DNA from 3 places in the Rhizobium sp. BK491 genome. Region 1 is predicted to be linked to each of the others. Evidence: predicted binding sites of a transcription regulator. Region 1 holds the regulator's gene; each other region holds the start of a gene.
What was found. The regulator LexA, encoded in region 1, represses DNA repair genes until DNA is damaged. The targets are predictions, from matches to a motif close to TGTTCNNNNTGTGTTCNG.
Positions count from the first base shown of each region.

Region 2: the regulator LexA is predicted to act here: its motif matches at 2,213-2,230, upstream of dinB (DNA polymerase IV).
Region 3: the regulator LexA is predicted to act here: its motif matches at 1,759-1,776, upstream of FHX05_RS10185 (ATP-dependent helicase).

Region 1 is NZ_JACIAR010000001.1:187,400-191,999, forward strand. It holds gene gltA (citrate synthase) at 1-101, opposite strand, end outside; gene FHX05_RS01040 (ComEC/Rec2 family competence protein) at 630-2,861, shown strand; gene lexA (transcriptional repressor LexA) at 2,842-3,564, opposite strand; gene FHX05_RS01050 (VOC family protein) at 3,985-4,600, shown strand, end outside.
Region 2 is NZ_JACIAR010000003.1:41,889-46,488, forward strand. It holds gene FHX05_RS14645 (helix-turn-helix transcriptional regulator) at 27-902, shown strand; gene dinB (DNA polymerase IV) at 1,059-2,174, opposite strand; gene FHX05_RS14655 (hypothetical protein) at 2,543-2,857, shown strand; gene FHX05_RS14660 (GNAT family N-acetyltransferase) at 2,870-3,430, opposite strand; gene FHX05_RS14665 (Orn/Lys/Arg decarboxylase N-terminal domain-containing protein) at 3,452-4,600, opposite strand, start outside.
Region 3 is NZ_JACIAR010000002.1:472,453-477,052, forward strand. It holds gene FHX05_RS10185 (ATP-dependent helicase) at 1-1,683, opposite strand, end outside; gene FHX05_RS10190 (SMP-30/gluconolactonase/LRE family protein) at 1,959-2,834, shown strand; gene secD (protein translocase subunit SecD) at 2,883-4,600, opposite strand, start outside.

The sequences.
Region 1 (4,600 bases):
AGGGCACCAATATCAATGACACTCGGGCCGATGGTTCCGGTCTTGACCGGCAGGTCCACCGTCTTTTCACCCCAAGTTAGTTTCGCGCTTTGTTCCGTCATGCTGATCCTCCAAGATTTGGCGGGATTGACGCCATAAAAAGCGCCAAAAGGTTAAGCGACTACCGACTAGCTATATGATCCAGAGCCTAATGCCAAGTTATCCTAACGCCAAATTGTGCAATGCAGTATCAACTTTTGGGCACTGCAGAAGCGTCCTTTCGTATGCTACGCCGGGAAACCGGTCCAATTGAGCTTTGTTCCCGCCGATTTCAGTTGAATTCACTGGATGGTGACGGCACAAATCGCGCAGAAGCTGTAATTTGGCGCGGGGGCAGTCAGCGAGTGCCTAATTTCGAGGCATCCGACCAGCAGGAAGAGAGCAGGGACGTCACCGCGTCTCCGCAACCTCATGCCTTTTCCGCCACCATTACCCTCCGCGCCAAAGCGCAACAATGGGAACGAACACAGGATCAGGCGCCGCTGACGTCGCGTTTCCTGCGTGTCCCGAAGCGTCTTGGAACCGCTGTTCTCGGCTTGATTGCGGAGGAGGCGGCCCATGGCCGTGCTGTTCTTTTCGCGCCGATCTATATGGGTTTGGGTGCGATTATCTGGTTCGAGGCGCAAGTCGATCCGCCTCCGCAGGCGTTTCTCGCAGGCCTCGTTCTGTTTGCTTTGGGTTTTTTGCTAAAGCGCGATGCGGGCAGGCTGCTTCATCACACGCTTTTCGCCGGTATGCTCATCTGCCTGGGCATGGCGCTCGCGCAGTGGGAAAGTTGGCGGGTTTCCACCGTCATGCTCGACTCGGCCGTGACGACGACCGTGACCGGGCAGATCGAGCGACGGGAATTCTATGACAATGGGCGCTGGCGCTATATCGTCCGCGTCGAGGCAACGGAAAAACCCTCTATCCGTCGCGCGCCGCAGCGGGTTACGGTCTTCGTGCGCAAGCAGGCGGAGCCGTTCGATCTGGGGGATCGAATCCGGGGCAGGGCGCGCCTGACGCCTCCGGCCGGACCGGCATTGACGGGTCTCAACGATTTTGCCTTCAGCTCCTATTTCAACGGCATCGGCGCGAATGGCTTTGCCTACGGAACGCCGGAATTATTATCGCCATCCGGTGACAATGTTGCCGGCTCGCTACTGGATGCGGCCGATATCTGGCTCGCTGGCCTGCGCAACAGCATAGGCGACCGCATCAGGCAAACCTTGCCCGGAGATACCGGCGCCTTTGCAGCAGCGCTTGTCACCGATGAGAGACGTGCGATCTCGAAGGATACGACCGAGGCTCTGAGAATTGCCGGCCTGACCCACATCATCGCAATTTCCGGTCTCAACATGGCGTTGTCGGCTGGCATCTTCTATGTCGGTCTGCGCTATTTGTTCAGCCTGTTTCCCGGCGTCGTCCAGGCTTGGCCGACGAAGAAGTTCGCAGCCTTCGGCGCGCTTCTAACGGTAACGGCCTATTACCTCATTTCCGGATTCGGCGTCTCCGCCGAACGCGCCTTCATCATGATGGCGATCATGCTGGTGGCCGTACTTTTCGACAGGCCATCCATCAGCTTGCGCAATGTGGCGCTCTCAGCCATCGTCATCCTAGTCTTGTCACCGTCTCAGGTACTCGGTCCGAGTTTCCAGATGTCTTACGCCGCTACGCTGGCGCTGGTATCAGGCTATTCGCTCTGGAAACGACGGCGGCATCGCGAAAACATCCTGCCGCGCATCCGTCTGTTAAGTCCGCTACTGTTCGTCACGCGCTTCTTTGGAGGTGTGATGTCGACCTCGTTCATCGGCGGTGCGTCGACGGCCATTTTCTCGATCGAGCATTTTCACCGGTTGGCGACATATGGACTTGCTGCCAATCTTGCGGCCATGCCCGTCGTCTCTTTCATCGTCATGCCCTTCGGTATGATGGCGATGCTGCTGATGCCTTTCGGAATCGATGGACCGTTCTGGAAAGTCACCGGTGAGGGACTGGAGCTTGTGATCGCTATTGCAAAAACGGTGGCTGGGTGGGGAGGTGACATTACCTTTGGCCGCCAGCCCGGCTGGCTGATGCCGACTTTCATCGCCGGCTTCCTGATCATGAGCATGCTGCGGACCCGGCTTCGCCATCTGGGCCTGTTGCTGCTGCTGTCATCTGTCGGTGTAGCCGCGTTCGGCTCTGGTGTGCCGAAGCCGGATCTGATGATCTCGGAAGATGGCATTCTGGTTGCCTTGCGCCAGGACGATATCCTCGCCACCAATCGCGAGAGACCGCAGGCCTTCATCTTCGAGCAATGGCAGAAAGCGCTGGTCGCGGCCGAACATCAACCGCCGACCATGCTTCCGACCGATAGCCGGCTTCCGCAGATCAGCAAGACGGATCGGCATAAGCGATTAAGCAATGCCGAGCAGAAGGCGGTCCGCACAGCAATGGAAGAAGCTTTGGACCGCACCATGCAAGGCAGCTTTGCTTGTCAGAAGGGAGCATGGTGTGTCGCCATGCTCGAAAACGGCGCGATATTGGTCACCATCGAGAACGCAGCCTATCTGCCCACGGCTTGCGACACCGGGAATATTATCGTGACGCCAATCCGGCTGCGGCTGGACCATTGCCGCTCCGGAGCAACGCTCATAACCGGTGCGACATTGCGCAAAACCGGCTCCATCGAAATGGTGCTTACCTCAGACAAACCCATTATATCCGCCGCATTCAACAACCCGCAGCGCCCATGGACCAGGCATCGAACTTATGATTGGCGCACCGGCAAATTTAACGCGCCAATTGCAAAGGCACCACCAGTTCTGGACAATTCACCGGTCAGTGATAGCGACGAATAAGGCCGACGAGCTTGCCCTGAACCTTGACGCGATCCGGCCCGAAGATGCGGGTTTCATAGGCTGGGTTCGCGGCTTCCAGCGCGATGGAGGCACCCTTGCGACGGAAGCGCTTCAAGGTAGCTTCTTCATCGTCGACGAGTGCAACGACGATATCGCCGGGATTGGCCGTGGTCGAATTGCGGATAATGACCGTATCGCCGTCGAAAATTCCGGCGTCGATCATCGAATCTCCTCGAACTTCAAGCGCATAATGTTCGCCGGAGCCGAGCATGTCGGCGGGAACGGTAATGTCGTGCGTATTGTTCTGGATGGCGGAGATCGGAACGCCGGCTGCGATGCGACCCATCACGGGTACGGACGCCGAGCCGTTGTGATCGTCATTTGCCACTTTCGACGGAGCGGGCGGGGCAACGGGCTGTGGCTTGCCGAGGCTGCCCTCGATGACGCTGGGCGAAAAACCGCGGCGCTGTTGCAGGCTCGGATTATAGGCGTCGGGAAGCTTGATGACTTCGAGCGCTCTGGCCCGGTTCGGCAGCCTGCGGATGAAACCTCGCTCCTCCAGCGCCGTGATCAGGCGGTGAATGCCGGATTTGGATGCCAAATCCAGTGCATCCTTCATCTCGTCGAAGGATGGCGGAACACCGGATTCCTTCATGCGTTCGTGAATGAAGAGAAGCAGTTCCTGCTGCTTGCGCGTCAACATCGTCTTGGAACCCCAGAATCAAGAAAAGCCGTGAAACAAATCCAGAACGGACACTATATGTTCCATATGTGTTCCGCAAGTGCTTAAATTTCGGTAAAGCCTTGTGGGGCCAGTTAAATAATTACCATTTGCGAATAGATCGGATCGGAACATCGAGGCGCCATATCTGCGTTAACCCATGGAAAAATATGAGAAATGCCGCTCTGTTCGCTCCCAGGGCCTTGTCGTTCAGTCCGTGCGCCCAGCATTTGGATCAAAGTGCCACACTACTGCATAAGCCGGCTATGGGAGAGAATCAGCAATCACGTTTGCGAGATCGCCTTCAATCCATGTCGTGTGCTTCGGGATGTTCCGTCCTTCCATCTTGAATTGCTTGGGGGATGGGCGCAAATCTGCTTCCGCAAGCAAACAGGAGAAGCCATGATTTCGTCTCCGCATCCGCTGGATCATCTCGTGCTGCCGACCGTCAATATCGCTCTGGCGCGCGAACGCCTCGGCAAGCTCGGTTTCACGGTGGCTCCAGATGCGCGCCATCCCTTTGGCACTCAGAATGCCTGCGTCTTCCTTGCCGATAAAACCTATCTCGAACCTCTGGGCGTCGCATCTCCGGAGCAATGCGAGAAGAGCATCGTGGATGGCAATGTTTTCGTCGCGCGCGATCAGGCTTATCGTTTCCGGGTGGGGGATGATGGCTTCTCGGCCGTGGTATTCGGTACGGATGATGCGGTGGCGGATGACAAGCGTTTCAACGCGGCGGCGATTTCGGCGGGGCGAATGCTGGATTTCTCCCGTCCGATGAAGATGCCGGATGGAACCGAAACCACGGCAGGCTTTCGTCTTGCCTTTGCCGCCGATCTGCGCGCGCCGGATTTTCTCGCTTTCTGCTGTCAGCGCATCAATCCGCTGCCGGCTGATCGCAGCGCGCTCGAGCGTCACGAGAACGGCGTGACTGGTATCGCGCGGGTAGCGCTTTGCGCGCCGAAGCCGGCGGTCTATCGCGGTTTCTTCGAAGAGGTTGTCGGCGCCCCACGCATTA
Region 2 (4,600 bases), on a different contig from region 1:
AAGAAGTGTCAGGCTGGAGAATGGAAATGCACGGCACGCTCGATATTAGCTCCAATCAGATCCTTTCGCGGGCACAGGAACTTGGCGAGATGTTGCGAAGGCGGCGGGAAACCCTCGACCCGCAAAGATTGGGACTCGGTCGAGCGGGACGGATTCGTACACCCGGATTGCGGCGGGAAGAAGTGGCGTCACGCGCCGATATCGGCATCACCTGGTACACCAAGCTGGAGCAGGGCCGCCCGATCCGCGTGTCGCCGCGCGTACTGCTCTCCGTCGCGCATGCTTTGGAATTCAACGAAGTCGAAACGGAGCACCTGTTCAGATTGGCCAATCTGCCGGTCCCGCCCCGGCTCGAAAATCCTCGCGTCTGCGAGCCGCTCACCGAGGCAAGCCAGCGCATTCTCGATCATCTCTGTCCTTATCCGGCTCTTATCCAGACGAAACGGTACAATATACGCGGCTTCAACGAGGCCTATCGCCGTCTCGTCGGCGTCGATCTCGATGCCCTTCCGCCTGAAGACCGGAACTGCATCTATCTGTCCCTCGTCAATCCTGCCTGGCGTGCAAGCCAGGCCGATCCCGACGAGATGCTGGCCAATATGGCAGCGCTGTTTCGTGCCTCCATGGCCGAGCATCTCGATGATCCGAGCTGGGAGCGGCAATTGGAACGCTATATGAGCGCTTCCGATCAGTTCCGCATCGTATGGGATCGCTATCAGCTCAAGGGCATCGAGAATACCGTGAAGCGTTTTCGGCTGGCGGATGGCACGGTCCTGCCGCTGCAATCCAACAATTGGTGGGCAAGCCCCAGCAATGACGACCGCATGATCGTCTATACACCCGTCGACGAAGCCGGGGCGGAGAAGCTGAACGCGATGATGAAGCGCAAGCGGTCTTGCTGAGCGGCGTTGCCGGTAGATCGTGAAGGGGGAACCCGATGCGTGATCAGGTGCCCGCGACGGCGCGTCCTGTCCTGGCTGAGCCTCAATCGGCTCTACGGTCCCTCGGCCAAGGGAATGCCGAGCGCGGCCAGATGGCGGATGGGAGGTTATCACCTCTCAGATGCCGAGATCGAGCTGAGGCTGTGATCTCCCATCGTCGGCCTCTTCGTTCGTCAAAGAAGAAAGCGTAATGCCAAGCAGCCGGATCGGCCGGGCAAACGGGTGAACGGTTGCCAGAAGCGCCGAGGCTGTCTCAAGAACGGCGCCGCCGTCTGCGACCGGCAAGGAGCTTGTCCGACTGCGTGTCGCCTGGGTAAAGTCCGAATATTTGATCTTCACGGTCACCGTCTTGGCGCTGAAACCGCCTGTTTCGCAGTAGCGCCAGACCTTCTGTGCTAAGGGCCTCAACTCCGCCGTCGCCAGCTCGAGATCGTCGATATCCTCGGCGAACGTATCTTCCGCGCCAATGGATTTGCGGATCCGGTCGGGCTTTACCTGGCGCTCGTCGATGCCGCGGGCGATACCGTAGAAATATGGGCCTGCCTTTCCGAAATGCTCCTGCAGGAAGGCGAGGGATTTCGACTTCAGGTCTAGCCCTGTTTCGATGCCGAGTTTGTGCATCCGCTCGGCGGTCGCTGGTCCGACGCCATGGAATTTCTTGACGGGAAGCGTTTCGACGAAGGCCGGCCCGTTCTTCGGCGTAATGACAGCCTGACCATTGGGCTTATTGAGGTCACTTGCCATCTTGGCGAGGAACTTGTTGTAGGAAATGCCGGCAGAAGCATTGAGACCAGTGACCTGCTTGATCTTGGTCCGGATCTCCAGCGCGATCTCGGTGGCGATCTCCATGCCCTTGTGGTTCTGGGTGACGTCGAGATAGGCCTCGTCGAGCGAGAGCGGCTCGATCATCGAAGTATATTCGGCGAAGATTTCGCGGATCTGCTGCGACACTGCCCTGTAGACGTCAAAGCGCGGCGGCACGAAAATCAGGTCCGGGCATTTGCGCTTCGCCGTGATCGAAGGCATCGCCGAGTGAACCCCGAAGGCGCGGGCCTCGTAGCTTGCGGCTGCGACCACGCCGCGCGCCGCAGACCCGCCGACCGCAAGCGGCTTGCCGCGCAGCTCGGGATTGTCTCGCTGTTCGACCGACGCATAGAATGCGTCCATATCGACATGGATGATCTTCCGAACAGGGTTTGTGTTGGTGTCGTTCATGACGATCTCGGTCATCATGCTGCAGGTTCAAGCATGGACTCTTCAATTATAGAATCTGAAACAAATACAGAACATATCATCCCTGATCACGATATCAAACCGGCTCCGTTGTCGTACCGGAGAGATGCGGGAAAATCGCTCTGTGACAGTCATTCGCAAGTGCCACCTTGGAGATGCCTTCGAGGCTTCTTATCTCTTGTCTATCCCCCAATACGGAGCCTCAAGATGGGCCAAATCGCAACCGAACCCCTTTCCGACCTGCCGATGGAAATCCTTCCGCCCGAGCATGACGAGGAATCTCGATCTAACGGAACCGCGTGCCTATGCTGCCGAAGGCACCGATCGGCACGGAAGATGGATGAGGACGGCTGCGGCATATGTGACGAATGCCTGGCGCCATGACGAACGATGCGCTGCTGGCGTCCGAATTGTCGGACTTCGAACATGCGCTTGCGAAGCTGTCTGATGGCTATTCGGAGGGTCGCTTCCAAGATCGCCCCTGGGGTGTGACGGTCAAGCGATCGCCTGAGGGGAAGCGAGTTTGGCTCTATGGCGAGGAGCTTGGCGGGACCGATGTCGTCAGCTTCAATCTCTATGTGCTCTCCGGAGCCAGCCTCACCCTCAAGCCTTGCGAAATGTCCTCGTCGAAAGTCGTGGATTTCGTGCTGGGTTTCAGGCCAGCTCAAACGCAGCCGGTATAAGCCCCCTTTGCTTCAGCGGGTCGACAGCGGCGGCGGAGGCGGCTGCGTGGTTGAGCCGGGACCGAGCGAGCGCTGGACCATCACGGTATCGGCCCAGCGGCCGTAACGATAGGCAACCGCCGGCAGCAGGCCGACGCGAACGAAGCCGAAGCGCTCGTGCAAGGCCAGCGACGCCGCGTTGTCGGCATCGATATAGCCGATCATCTGCCGGAAACCGGCCGCGGCACAGGCGTCGATCAGTCCGCGCATGAGCAGGCTCCCGACGCCTTGGCCAACATGGTCGTGATGCACATAGATCGAATGCTTGACGGTATAGCGATAGGCCGGACGCTTGCGGAACAGCACCACATAGGCATAGCCGACGACCTTCTCACCCTCGATCGCAACGACATGCGGGAAGCGTTTGTCCTTCAAATTCTTGCGCCGTTCGCGCAGATCGTCCGGCTGCGGCGTATCGCTATCATCAACTCCGGCCTCGACGCCGCGGTGAATATGGCGGCGATAGATTGCCAGCATGGCATCGACGTCGCTCTCCCGGGACGGGCGAACGATGATTGTTTTATCCTGCTTCATGTCCGAACCTGAATTCCAAGCCTATTCCGCGACGACGTAGGTATAGAGCCGGATTTTGCCGGCTGCATCAATCTCGCGATAGAGGCCTTGAATCTCCACCTCGAAACCGGGGAAGGTGTTGAAGCAGGTTTCAAACATCTTGAGATAGTCGATCATGGGCTTTGCCTGCTCCGTCAGGCGCTCGCCCGGCACGATGGTCGCAATCCCCGGAGGATAGACGACGAAGGGCGTCGTTGCGATGCGGCCGGCAATGGCGTCGATCGGCAGATAGTCGACATCGTTGCGAACAAGGCAACGTGCGGCATCGTGCGGCGACATGGCGATCGGCGGCAGGTGTTCGGCGGAAAACTGCTTTGTCTGCAGCGCGCTGACATCGGCCTGGCGGAAGAAATTGTGCATCTCAGCGCAAAGATCGCGCAGGCGCACGCCCGCATAACGGCCCGGACGGCGGCGATAGAATTCCGGAATTGCCTCTTCCAGCAGCGCATTGTCGTCATGAAGCTTCTTGAAGGCGACAAGGCCGCTGATCAACGTACCGGCCTTGCTGGCTTCGACACCGGGGGTGAGGAGGAAGAGCAGCGAATTGAGATCGTTCTTTTCCGCGACGATACGGTTTTCACGCAGATATTGCGCGACCACCGGCGCCGGTATGCCGTGTTCCGTGTATTTCCCCGTCCGACGATCAAAGCCCGGTGTCAGCAGGGTAAGCTTGTTCGGGTCCGTCATGGCAAAACCCGGTTCCATGCCGGAAAAGCCGTGCCATGCCGCATCGGGCGTCAAGTGCCAGAAGGCGGGATTGGTGGCGAGTTGGTCGGTCGCGACGCTTTCCCACGACACGTCATGCACTGCGCCTGGGCTCGATACATCCGGGATCGCAACGCGGTCTGGCACGAAAGGCTCGAAGAACCAACGGCGTTCGGGACGATGCTCCTTCTCCTCGAATTCGCGACGCACGGCGCGGATTTTCTTGCGCAGCTCGATGCCGAGGCGGATCGTGTCGTCCCAAAGCACTTCGCCCGAGCGGCCCTTCATCATTTGCGCGCCGACGTCGAGCGAGGCAAACAGCGGATAGAAGGGCGATGTCGAGGCGTGCTGCATGAAGCTTTCGTTGAAGCGTCGGTGCTCCACGCGGCGCTTCTGGCCGGTGATGTGCCTATCCTTCATGTGGAT
Region 3 (4,600 bases), on a different contig from region 1:
ATAGTCCTCATCGAGTAGCGGCACACCCGCCTGGTCGCTGGTGGCGTCGGGTGGATCGAGCGTCAACTCGGTGAGGAAGCGCTCACGCGAGCCGTAGCCCGCGGCAATCTGTTCGAGCTGGACGAGATCCGCCTGGCGGGTCGATGCATCCTCATGTACGCGTTCCAGATGCGGTTCGTACCATTGGCGAACGAGGCCGATTTCCGCCGGCCAGCCGGCCTTCCCGCTTTTGACCTCCCGCATCGTCTCGACAAAGGCGGTCCAGTCGTCTCCCGTGCGCGGCGGCGGCGGGAGTTCTGTGAGTGCCGTGATAGGGCTTGCCTCTTCGCCGATCTGGTCGAGCACGCGCCGTGCTGTCGAAGGGCCGACGCCGGGCAGGAGCTGCATCAGGCGGAACCCCGCTACGCGATCGCGCGGGTTCTGGGCGAAACGCAGCGCCGCCAGCATGTCCTTGACATGGGCGCTATCGAGAAACTTCAGCCCGCCGAACTTGACGAAGGGAATGTTGCGGCGAGTGAGCTCCACTTCCAGCGGGCCGCTATGGCTCGAAGTGCGGAAAAGCACCGCCTGCTGCTTGAGCCTTGCACCGCCCTCGCGATTTTCCAGTATTTGATCGGCGATGTAGCGCGCCTGATCGGCCTCGTCGCGCACCGTTACCAGCCGCGGCCGCTCGGCGCTCTGCCGCTCGGTGCGCAGGTTCTTGGTGAAGCGCTCGGACGCAAGATCGATCACGGCGTTAGCTGCAGCTAGGATCGGCTGGGTCGAGCGGTAATTTCGGTCGAGCGTCACGATGTCGGCCGATGGCGTGAAAGCCTTGGGGAAATCGAGAATGTTGCGCACGGTTGCGGCACGGAAAGAATAGATCGATTGCGCATCGTCGCCGACGACGGTCAATCCCCGGCCATCCGGCTTCAGGGCGAGCAGGATGGAGGACTGCAGCCTGTTGGTGTCCTGATATTCGTCGACAAGCACATGATCGAAGCGGCTGCCGATATCCTCGGCGATCAGCGGCTCCTGCAGCATATGCGCCCAGTAAAGCAGCAGGTCGTCGTAATCGAGTACGTTCTGCACCTGCTTTGCCTCGACATAACAGGCGAAAAGATCGCGCAGCTGCTGCTCCCACATGGTGCACCATGGGAAGAAGTCGCGCAACACGCCGTCGAGCGGCGCTTCGGCATTGACGGAGCGCGAATATATAGCAAGGCAGGTCGCCTTGGTCGGGAAGCGGTTCTCCGTCTTGGAAAAACCGAGGTCATGACGCGCCAGATTCATGAGGTCGGCACTGTCTTCGCGGTCGTGGATCGTGAACGCCGGGTCTATGCCGATCTGTTCTGCATAATCCCGGAGCAGGCGCGCGCCGATACCATGGAACGTACCGGTCCAGGCAAGTGCATCGGCGGTGATGCCGGCATTCGCTCCCAGTACCTCGCGGCAGATGCGCTCGACGCGGCGGCCCATTTCGGCGGCGGCGCGGCGCGAAAAGGTCATCAGCAGGATGCGGCGCGGATCGGCACCCCTAACAATCAGATGCGCGACGCGATGCGCAAGCGTATTCGTCTTGCCGGAGCCGGCTCCGGCGATGACCAGCAGAGGCCCGGCAATATGACCGTCGCCTACAGTCGTGCCGTGTTCCACCGCCAGCCGTTGCTCCGGGTTCAGCTTTTCCAGATAGGCGGCGGTCATTAACTCTCCTGACTACCTCCGGCGGCCGGCGCGGAGCGCGATATGCGGCGAATCGCAAACGCGAAGATATAGGAACGTTCTATGGATGTTCCGAATCGCTAAAGCCTGTCAAGATTAGCAGGGCTCGCACGCGGATGTGACCTCTGGCGCAAGAATCTTATCGGGATTTGCATTCGCCCGGCTCGAAAAGGATCTTCTTCGTGCTTATGTATCATTTCGGCGCAGCATTTTGAGTTTTTGGGGCTTCGTAATGCGTAGAATGAAGGTTTCAAAACATGAACGAAACGATTGCCACCGGGCTGCGTCTGCCTAGCGGCCTCGTGGCCTTGCCGGACGGCCGCCTCGCGGTCGCAGAAATGGATGCCAGTCGCCGCTGTCTGAAACTTTTCGACGCAAGCGGCGTACCGCAGGAACTTTGCCGGGTCGGCGGCTGGCCGATGGGGATTGCGGCGGATGGTGACGGATGTTTCTGGGTTGCCAATGGCCCGGAGAATTCCCTTGTCAGATTGTCGGCGCAAGGCCGCGTCCTGCAGGTCATTGAAGGCAGCGCCGATGGTCCGTTTCTCCATCCGAATGCACTCGCTTTCGGACCTGACGGCCTGCTTTATATGATCGATTCCGGTATCCGCCTTGCCAATCTTCTCGAAGGCGGCCACATCCATCCCGATTTCTTCAAGGCGGCTTATAATGGCTGCGTCTATCAGATCGATCCGTCGGAGGGCCGGGTCATCCGGGTCCTGGCAGCCGGCTTGCTCTTTGCGAGCGGTATTGCCTTCGGTACCGACGGATTGCTCTACTATAGCGAAACGCTGACCGGAAAAATCTATCGGCAAGTCGTGGGCGGCAGGCAGGAAATGTTTGTCCAGTCGATGACATCCCCTGCCGTCAATGCGCTGCGCGGACCGGCAGGCCTCGCTTTTGATCGCAGTGGCATGCTGTATTGTGCCATGTACGGCCTGGGTGAAATTTCCATGGTGGACACCGAGGGAAAAATGGCCGGCCATATCCGCACCGACGGCACAAGGCCGGCCAATATCGCCTTCACCGTGGACGGCAAGCATCTGCTCGTCAGCGAGCAGGAAAACGGAGTTGTAGAAAAGATTACGGCCCCGCGTCCGGGCTTGCCTTTGCATATGCCGCCGATTTCGTAAGCGGCTGGAGGACATGCCCGGAAGCCGGGCATGTCCTCTTTTCATGTGTTAAGCAGCAGGAATCTGCTTGTTGTCCTTACCGGACTTGCCGACTGCCGACGCCGTGTCATTGGCGACCGGCTTGGCATGACGGCGACGCCAGTCGCCGAGGAACAGCAGGATCGGCGCCGCGATGAAGACCGATGAGGCGCCGGCGACGAGGATGCCGAACACCATCGGGATCGCGAAGCTGGAGACGGCGCTGCCGCCCCAGATCGCCATCGGCACCAGCGCCAGGAAGGCGGTGGCATTGGTATAGAGGCTTCGCGCCAGGGTCTCGTTGATCGACTTGTCGATGATGTCGCGCAGCGGCATCGACTTGTAGAGCCGCATGTTTTCACGCATGCGGTCATAGACCACGACCTTGTCGTTCACCGAATATCCCACAAGCGTCAGGATCGCGGCGATGGCCGTCAGGTTGAAATCGAGGCCGGTAATCGCGAAGAAGCCGATCGCCTTGGTCACATCGAGCACCAGCGTGACGATGGCGCCGACCGCGAACGGCCATTCGAACCGCACCCAGATATAGACGAGCATCGCCAGGCTGGCGATTACGACCGACAGGATGCCGGCCCAGGCAAGCTCGCCCGAGACCTTTGGACCGATGACATCGGTGCCTTCGATGGTCGCGCTTGGGTCGATCTTGACGATTTCGGCCTTGAGCTTGGTCACAGCTGCCGTCTGCGCCTCTTCGCCGCCGTCCTGGCGCTGAGCGCGGACAAGGAGGCTATTGTTGTCGCCGAAGGACTGCAGTGCGATTTCGCCGAGGCCGAGCGTGTTCAAGCCCTCGCGGAACGTAGACAGATCGGCTGCGTCCTTGGTCTTGACCGACATCTGGATGCCGCCGCGGAAATCAACGCCGTAGTTGAGGCCCGGATGGATGAACAGAACCACCGAGGCGATCGACAGGATCGCCGAGACGGTGACGCCGAAGAAGCGGGCCTTCATGAACTGGATGTGCTTGTCATAGGGGCTGAAGGGGATCAGCGGTCTGATGTTGATCACCTTCAGCTTGCGGCCACGGGTGATGGCGATCATCACGACGCGCACGAAGGCGACGGAGGTGAACATCGAGATAATGAGACCGAGACCCATGGTCACGGCAAAGCCGCGAACGGGGCCGGAGCCGAAGTAGAACAGGATCGCGGCGGCGATGAGGGCTGTCATGTTGCCGTCGATGATCGTCGAATAGGCCTTCTTAAAGCCATTGTCGATGGCGGCGAAGGCGCCGCGGCCCTTGCGGGTTTCTTCGCGGATGCGCTCGTTGATGAGAACGTTGGCATCAACCGCAAGGCCGATGCCAAGGACGATACCGGCGATGCCGGGCAGCGTCAGCGTGGCGCCGACAAGCGTCAGGGCTGAGAAGGTCAGGACCGTGTGGATGAGCAGCGCGACATTGGCGAGAATGCCCCAGGCGCCATAGAGCACGAAGATGAAGGCGGCAACCAGGACGAAGCCGACGAGGCCGCTATAGATGCCCTTCTGGATCGCGTCGCTACCGAGATCGGCGCCGACGGTGCGTTCTTCGATGACGGTGAGCTTGGCGGGCAGAGCGCCGGCGCGCAGCAGGGCTGCAAGCGTGGTGGCGCTGTCTGCGGTGAAGTTGCCGGAGATCTGGCCTGAACCGCCGGTGATCGGCTCGCGGATATTCGGTGCGCTCAGCACCTTGTTGTCGAGAACGATTGCGAAGGGCTTGCCGACATTTTCGCGGGTGATTTCGGCAAAAC